2 regions of the Pseudocitrobacter corydidari genome follow, and region 2 is predicted to be linked to the other one. Evidence: predicted binding sites of a transcription regulator. Region 2 holds the regulator's gene; the other holds the start of a gene.
What was found. The regulator PurR, encoded in region 2, represses purine synthesis genes. The targets are predictions, from matches to a motif close to CANGCAAACGTTTGCNTG.

Region 1 (3,678 bases), 1.5 Mb from region 2:
AGGTTACCCAGCAGTTTGCTCGGCACTTCACGTTCCCCGGTGGCGCGCAGGTGCGATTTAATGTGATTAATCGCCATTTCGACGTCATCCGCGCTTACGGGACGTTTTTCCAGCGCTCTTAACATGCCGCTGCGCAGCTTGTCTTCGTTGAACGGTTCGCGCACATCATTGCTTTTTACGACGCGCGGCATCACCAGTTCAGCCACTTCAAACGTGGTGAAACGTTCGTTGCAAACCAGGCATTGCCGACGGCGGCGGACGGAGGAGCCCTCGCCAACCAGACGAGAGTCGATCACTTTGGTATCTACGGCGAGACAGAATGGGCAGTGCATACATCGTCCTGACTATGAGGTGGTAACTGAAACCTATTTTACCCTGATATGGCTCGACAACAAAGGAAGAGCGTTTTTGAGACAATGGATCGATGCCAGAATCTTTTTTGCGATCTAACATTACGTGATCCCGACCATAAGGAAACAGACATAATGACAAGACGTTACCTAAGAATTGCCGTACTGGGAAGCCTCTTTAGCCTGACTGCCTGCGCACAGCAAGCCGAGGTTCGTCAGATGCACGAAAGTATCAGTACGCTCAATCAGGAAATGACCAAACTGAACAAAGAAACGGTGAAGATCAGCCAGCAGAACGCGCTGAATGCGAAATCTGCCAGCGGCGCCTATATCATTCCCGGTTCCAATACGCCTGCGCTGCTGAAGAGCCAGATAGGCACGCTGCGCCTGTCTTTGCGCAACATCGCGCCAAACGCACAGGGTACGGCGGTGACGCTGCGTATTCAGGGCGAATCTAACGATGCGTTACCGGCGTTTAGCGGCACCGTAGAATACGGTCAGATTCAGGGCACTACCGATAACTTCCAGGAAGTTAACGTGCAGAATCAGCTCATTAACGCGCCAGCCAGTATTCTCGCGCCCAGCGATGTCGATATTCCGCTACAGCTGAACGGCATCACGCCGGATCAACTCGGCTTTGTCCGCGTTCACGATATTCAGCCCGCTACCGCGCAGTAAACGCACCTTCGCGCCAGGCTTCTCTGGCGCAAATTTTTCTGCTGCATTCTCCCCTCACCTATTCACCACTTTTTGCTGAAGATTGGCAATCATTGATATGACAGGTACAATCGCCGCCGTTCAATCTACGCAAACGTGAACGCAATCGATTACGTATATGAAAAATGTGTGACCCGTAACTGATTTTTGTGAGCAATGATTCTTATAATAGGCACGCAGAAATACGAAACATTTTGTAAAGCTTCGATGCTTAATTTCATTCCCGTTAGGGATTTTTTATCAGTGGCAAACATATGAAAAAAACATTATTAGCAGCCGGTGCTGTGGTAGCACTCTCCGCGTCTTTCACTGCCGGTGCAGCAGAAAATGACAAACCGCAATATCTTTCCGACTGGTGGCATCAGAGCGTCAACGTGGTAGGCAGCTACCACACCCGTTTCGGGCCGACGCTGCGTAACGACACCTATCTGGAATATGAAGCGTTCGCCAAGAAAGATTGGTTTGATTTCTACGGTTACGTCGATGCGCCGCGTTTCTTCGGTGGCGACAGCAACTCCCGCGGGATCTGGAACCACGGTTCCCCGCTGTTTATGGAAATCGAGCCACGTTTCTCTATCGACAAGCTGACCAATACTGACCTGAGCTTTGGTCCGTTCAAAGAGTGGTACTTCGCGAACAACTATATCTACGATATGGGCCGCAACAGCGAAGGCCGTCAGAGCACCTGGTATATGGGTCTGGGTACCGATATCGATACCGGCCTGCCGATGGGGCTGTCTCTGAACGTCTATGCCAAGTATCAGTGGCAGAACTATGGCGCATCCAACGAAAACGAGTGGGATGGCTATCGTTTCAAAATCAAATACTTCGTGCCGATTACTGACCTGTGGGGCGGTAAGCTGAGCTACATCGGCTTCACCAACTTCGACTGGGGTTCAGACCTGGGCGACGATCAGTACCGCACCAGCAACTCTATCGCCTCCAGCCACATTCTGGCGCTGAACTACGATCACTGGCACTACTCTGTGGTCGCGCGTTACTTCCACAACGGTGGTCAGTGGAAAGATGGCGACGAGCCGGTATGGCAGGCTGAGCCGATTAAATCCAACGGCTTCGGCTGGTATCTGGTGGCGGGTTACAACTTCTGATTTCGCTGCTTGCCGGATGGCGGCGTAGCCGTCATCCATCAATGTAGGTCGGGTAAGGCGTAGCCGCCACCCGACGTCAAAGCGCATCAGGCAAAAAAAGCACCGCACGTTCTCAACGTCGGTGCTTTTTTGTTACTTCTTCTTATCCATCATCGCTTTCAAATCGGCAAAGGGATTGTACTTCGCCTCGCCCACGTCTTTCTGCGCGTCTTCCCCGGCAATTACCGTCGAACCGTATTGATCCGCTTCGGTATATTTCGAGTGCTCGTGATCGTGACAGAACAGGCACAACAGCTCCCAGTTACTACCATCTTCCGGGTTATTGGTGTGGTCGTGATCCATATGGTGAACCGTTAACTCACGCAGGTTCGAGTAAACAAACTCGCGCGAGCAACGCCCGCAGACCCACGGAAACAGTTTGAGTGCTTTTTCGCGATAGCCGCTTTCCAGCCGCGCGTAGTTTTTAGGGATGATGGCCATAATTGCTCGGTAATGAAATTAAAGGTTTTGGACAGTTTATCACTCTGTACACACCAACGCTCGCGTTGGGTCGAGCAACCAGGGGCGCAGATACCCCACCGTATTCGACAACGGCAACACCTCGTCCGGCAGACTAATGCCTAAATGCTCTTTGATGTAATGGCGACGCATTAACACCCGGTTCCAGAGTTCAGGGTACGCCTGGGCAAGTTCATCTCGCAGCGCTTTGTCCGCGAGGGCTACCGTGTCTTCAATGCTGGCTCCGGCGTAACCTGCGCGGGAAGGAATGATGTCGATTTGCAGCAGCATACCGCTGCGCAGCGGTGCGGCGGAGTTCGGGCCAATCGGCGAGCACAGCCACTCTTCATCCGCCACCAGATGGCCCGGATTAAGGTGCCAGTGATACTCCGCCTTCGGCAATACCTGTTCAATCAGTGCATACATTTCACCGCCCAACATGCCGGGGCGAATATGGGTAAGCCAGGTCGCGACGGCGCGATAGTAGGGCTTCGCCACCACGTCGAGATAATCGGCCACCTCTGGTGCCAGTTCGCTTTCATCCGCCACCACATACGCTGCACGGCTACTTAATCCGCCTTTGTAACTGGTGGTAAGCGAGAATTTATCGCCGCGCTTTATATGTTTATCACCAGGGTAAAGATTGGCATTGGCAAAACGATCGCCGGTTGCGGCAATCATCACTACGTTATTCGGCTGCCCCTGGGCCGCCAGCAGTGCGCCGATCTGCTTTTCGGTTTTCCCCGGCGCGATGGCATTCAGGGCATCGAGAATCGCCGTTGACGCCAGATTCGCGCCGTACTCGTAGTGCGCCAGTTCATTGGCGTTATTGACCGTTCGCGCACCGTGCTCTGGCGAGATAAAAATTCCGGTGGCGTTGCACAGCGCGGCCTCAGGCCCTGCCGCCTGACGAATCGCCTCAACGATAAAAGACGGGAGATCAAACATCTTCCAGGCGTCATCTTGTGCGCCGGTAAACAGTTTCCAGCCCACCAGCCCGTAGT
Region 2 (3,678 bases):
CCGCCTTTCGGCAGGGATAACCACAGGCCGATAATGGCAATCACGCCAAGCCCAGCCGTCGCCAGGAACGACATGCGCCAGCCGATGGTCTCTCCAAGCCACGTGGCCGCCGGAACGCCGCCGATATTGGCGATGGTTAACCCCATAAACATGGTTGCTACCGCGCTGGCTTGTTTATGTTTTGGCACCACGCTTGCGGCAACCACCGACCCCAGGCCAAAGAACGCGCCGTGGTTGAGGCTGGTTATAATGCGCGACAGCATCAGCGTGGTGTAATCCGGGGCGATAGCAGAAAGGACGTTACCCAGGGTAAAAATCGCCATCAGGAAAATTAAGGCATTGCGGCGTGCGCGGTGTGAGAGCAGCAGCGTCATCAGCGGCGCGCCAACCATGACACCTACAGCGTAGGCGCTGATCAACATACCTGCGGCAGGAATCGAGACATCAACCCCTTTGGCAATAACGGGTAATAGCCCCATCGGCGAAAATTCGGTGGTACCGATCCCGAATGCGCCTACGGCTAACGCCAGTAAGGGATAATTCACTTTCATGCTTTGACTCCGGTTTGCCGCAAACGCAGAGCGGCGTGACAACAGATTGCAAAAGCATGACATCAATCACAAAAAAACAGAAGTGAACAAATTAGCAAAATATTTTTGCTGAATTGATAACAATCGAAGAGAGGGAGAGCCGTCTCTCCCTTTAGGATGGGTTAATGCAGGACGGCGGTCAGCGCGGCCGCGACGATCAGCGCCAGCGTAATAACCGTTGTGGTAATTGACATCTTCAGTTCGGTACTCATCAATTTTTCTCCTTATTATCCCCACACCAAAAGTGAGCTATGTCATTTTTGCACACTTATTCGCAAAAATCTTCCCGGATTTCACGCAATAACCGATTTTGCGCTTCCACTTTTGGCAAAGATAAGACAAAATTCGACGCTTATTAAAAAGTGTATCGGCCATTGACCCCCTCCTGTCGTCCTGTGTCGTTTTCCCGGCGAACCGCAATTCATAACATTGCGCCAGGGTGAGTGAAGGCAAACGTTTTCGTATTGAATCGATCAGGGGCAGGCCCGGGTCTGGAGTGAGATGGAATGGCAACTATTAAAGATGTAGCGAAGCGCGCAAACGTTTCCACTACAACTGTATCACATGTGATTAACAAGACGCGTTTTGTCGCCGAAGAGACGCGTGAAGCGGTATGGGCGGCAATCAAAGAATTGCACTACTCTCCCAGCGCCGTGGCCCGTAGCCTGAAGGTCAATCACACCAAGTCCATTGGTTTGTTGGCGACCAGCAGTGAAGCTGCCTACTTTGCAGAAATTATTGAAGCCGTTGAGAAGAACTGCTTCCAGAAAGGCTATACCCTGATCCTCGGTAATGCGTGGAACAACCTTGAAAAACAGCGCGCGTATCTCTCCATGATGGCGCAGAAACGCGTGGACGGCCTGCTGGTGATGTGTTCCGAATACCCGGAACCGCTGCTGCAAATGCTGGAAGAGTACCGCCATATTCCGATGGTGGTTATGGACTGGGGCGAAGCGAAAGCTGACTTTACCGACTCGGTTATCGATAACGCCTTCGAAGGCGGCTACATGGCTGGTCGCTATCTGGTAGAACGTGGGCATCGCGAAATTGGCGTGATCCCAGGTCCGCTGGAGCGCAACACCGGTGCAGGTCGTCTGGCTGGCTTTATGAAAGCCATGGACGAGATGATGATCAAGGTGCCGGAAAACTGGATCGTGCAGGGCGATTTCGAACCGGAATCCGGCTATCGTGCGATGCAGCAAATTCTGTCCCAGAATCCGCGCCCTACCGCTATCTTCTGCGGTGGCGATATCATGGCGATGGGTGCGTTGTGCGCCGCAGACGAAATGGGACTGCGCGTGCCGCAGGATATCTCCCTGATTGGTTATGACAACGTGCGCAACTCACGTTTCTTCACCCCGGCGCTGACCACTATCCACCAGCCGAAGGATTCCCTCGGAGAAACCGCCTTCAATATGCTGATGGACCGAATTGTCAGCAAACGCGAAGAGTCGCAGTCCATCGAGGTGCACCCGCGCCTGATTGAACGCCGCTCCGTGGCCGACGGCCCGTTCCGCGACTATCGCCGTTAATCGCCACAGCGAACGCTCAATTCGGGCGTTCGCAGCCATTCGCTGTTCAGCGTTTCACTGTCTCCCAGATACTCTAATAACCAGCTTAGCGCCGGTGAACTGTCGTTTTGCTGCCAGGTCAGGCAACAGGCCGCATCGGGAAACGGGTTTTCCAGCTCCAGGGCAACCCATTCGCCTTTATCTATCTTCGGTCGCGCAAAATGCTCTGGCACCATGCCAACGCATAATCCTGCGGATAAGCAGGTTTCTGACGATTCCCAGTCGGGCACCACGACCCTTTTCTGATTATCCAGCAACCAGGTGGTACGTTTCGGTAACGACCGTGACGTATCTTCGCGCACCAGCGACGGCCAGTTGCGCAACACGTCATCACTCAGCGGCCCTGTCATCTGTGCTAGCGGATGCGTGCTGGCCACCACGCACTGCCAGCTCAGCATACCCATGTCGCGGAACGCATATCGCCCCCCAACAGGGATGGCGCGCGTCGCGCCAATCGCTAACTCCACTCGCCCATCGGCCAGGGCATCCCACACGCCGTTAAATACCTCCTGATACGCCAGCAGCTCTACGTCACTGAAGTGGCGATAAAAATCGACAATCATTTGTCGGGTGCGCTCTGGTTTTACAATATTGTCCACCGCGATAGCCAACTGCCCTCTCCAGCCATTGGCAATTTGCTGACACTGCTGACGGGTGATCTGCATTTTTTTGATAACAGACCGCCCCTCCTTTAAAAACCACGCCCCGGCAGGGGTTAATTCCACATCCCGGTGGCGCCGTTCGAACAGCGGAACCGCCAGCCACTCTTCCAGTTGTCGCACCGTATAGCTGATTGCAGAAGGCACCCGGTGCAGCTCATTTGCCGCGCCGCTAAAGCTTCCGTTACGCGCGACGGCATCCACAACTTCCAGTGAATATTCAGACCACATTTTCTGCTCACAAAATTTTTGAAACCAATACGCAAATATTAGCGTTTCACAAGCCAGATTTCACTCTCTACACTCTCAGCCTCCTCCAAAACAAGAAAAGGCGTTTTTATGCAACCTGGGAAAGGATTTTTAGTCTGGCTGGCGGGCCTGAGTGTGTTAGGTTTTCTCGCCACCGATATGTATCTTCCGGCCTTCGCCGCGATTCAAAGCGATCTGCAAACGCCAGCGGCTGCCGTAAGCGCAAGCCTGAGTTTGTTTCTCGCCGGGTTTGCCGTGGCGCAGCTGCTGTGGGGACCTCTCTCAGACCGCTATGGCCGCAAGCCTGTTTTGCTGATTGGCCTGACGATTTTTGCCCTTGGTTGTCTGGGAATGCTGTGGGTTCGCGATGCCACCACCCTGCTGATCCTGCGCTTTGTGCAGGCGGTCGGCGTCTGTGCAGCCGCGGTAACCTGGCAGGCGATGGTGACCGATTACTACCCGGCCCAGCGCACTAACCGTATTTTTGCGACGATTATGCCGCTTGTCGGGCTTTCTCCGGCGCTGGCCCCGCTGCTGGGAAGCTGGATCCTGCATCATTTTGAATGGCAGGCCATCTTTGCCACCCTCTTTGCCATCACGCTGATTTTG

Region 1: G163CM_RS12265 (nucleoside-specific channel-forming protein Tsx) is a predicted target of PurR. The motif match lies at 1,167-1,184, and genes of this name have one in related genera.

Annotation. Positions count from the first base shown of each region.
Region 1 covers NZ_CP087880.1:2,633,146-2,636,823, forward strand. The annotation lists gene nrdR (transcriptional regulator NrdR) at 1-332, opposite strand, end outside; gene G163CM_RS12260 (SadB/YajI family lipoprotein) at 486-1,028, shown strand; gene G163CM_RS12265 (nucleoside-specific channel-forming protein Tsx) at 1,322-2,176, shown strand; gene yajD (HNH nuclease YajD) at 2,309-2,656, opposite strand; gene G163CM_RS12275 (M24 family metallopeptidase) at 2,696-3,678, opposite strand, start outside.
Region 2 covers NZ_CP087880.1:1,139,923-1,143,600, reverse strand. The annotation lists gene G163CM_RS05310 (MFS transporter) at 1-614, opposite strand, end outside; gene cydH (cytochrome bd-I oxidase subunit CydH) at 713-802, opposite strand; gene purR (HTH-type transcriptional repressor PurR) at 1,097-2,122, shown strand; gene punR (DNA-binding transcriptional activator PunR) at 2,119-3,051, opposite strand; gene punC (purine nucleoside transporter PunC) at 3,160-3,678, shown strand, end outside.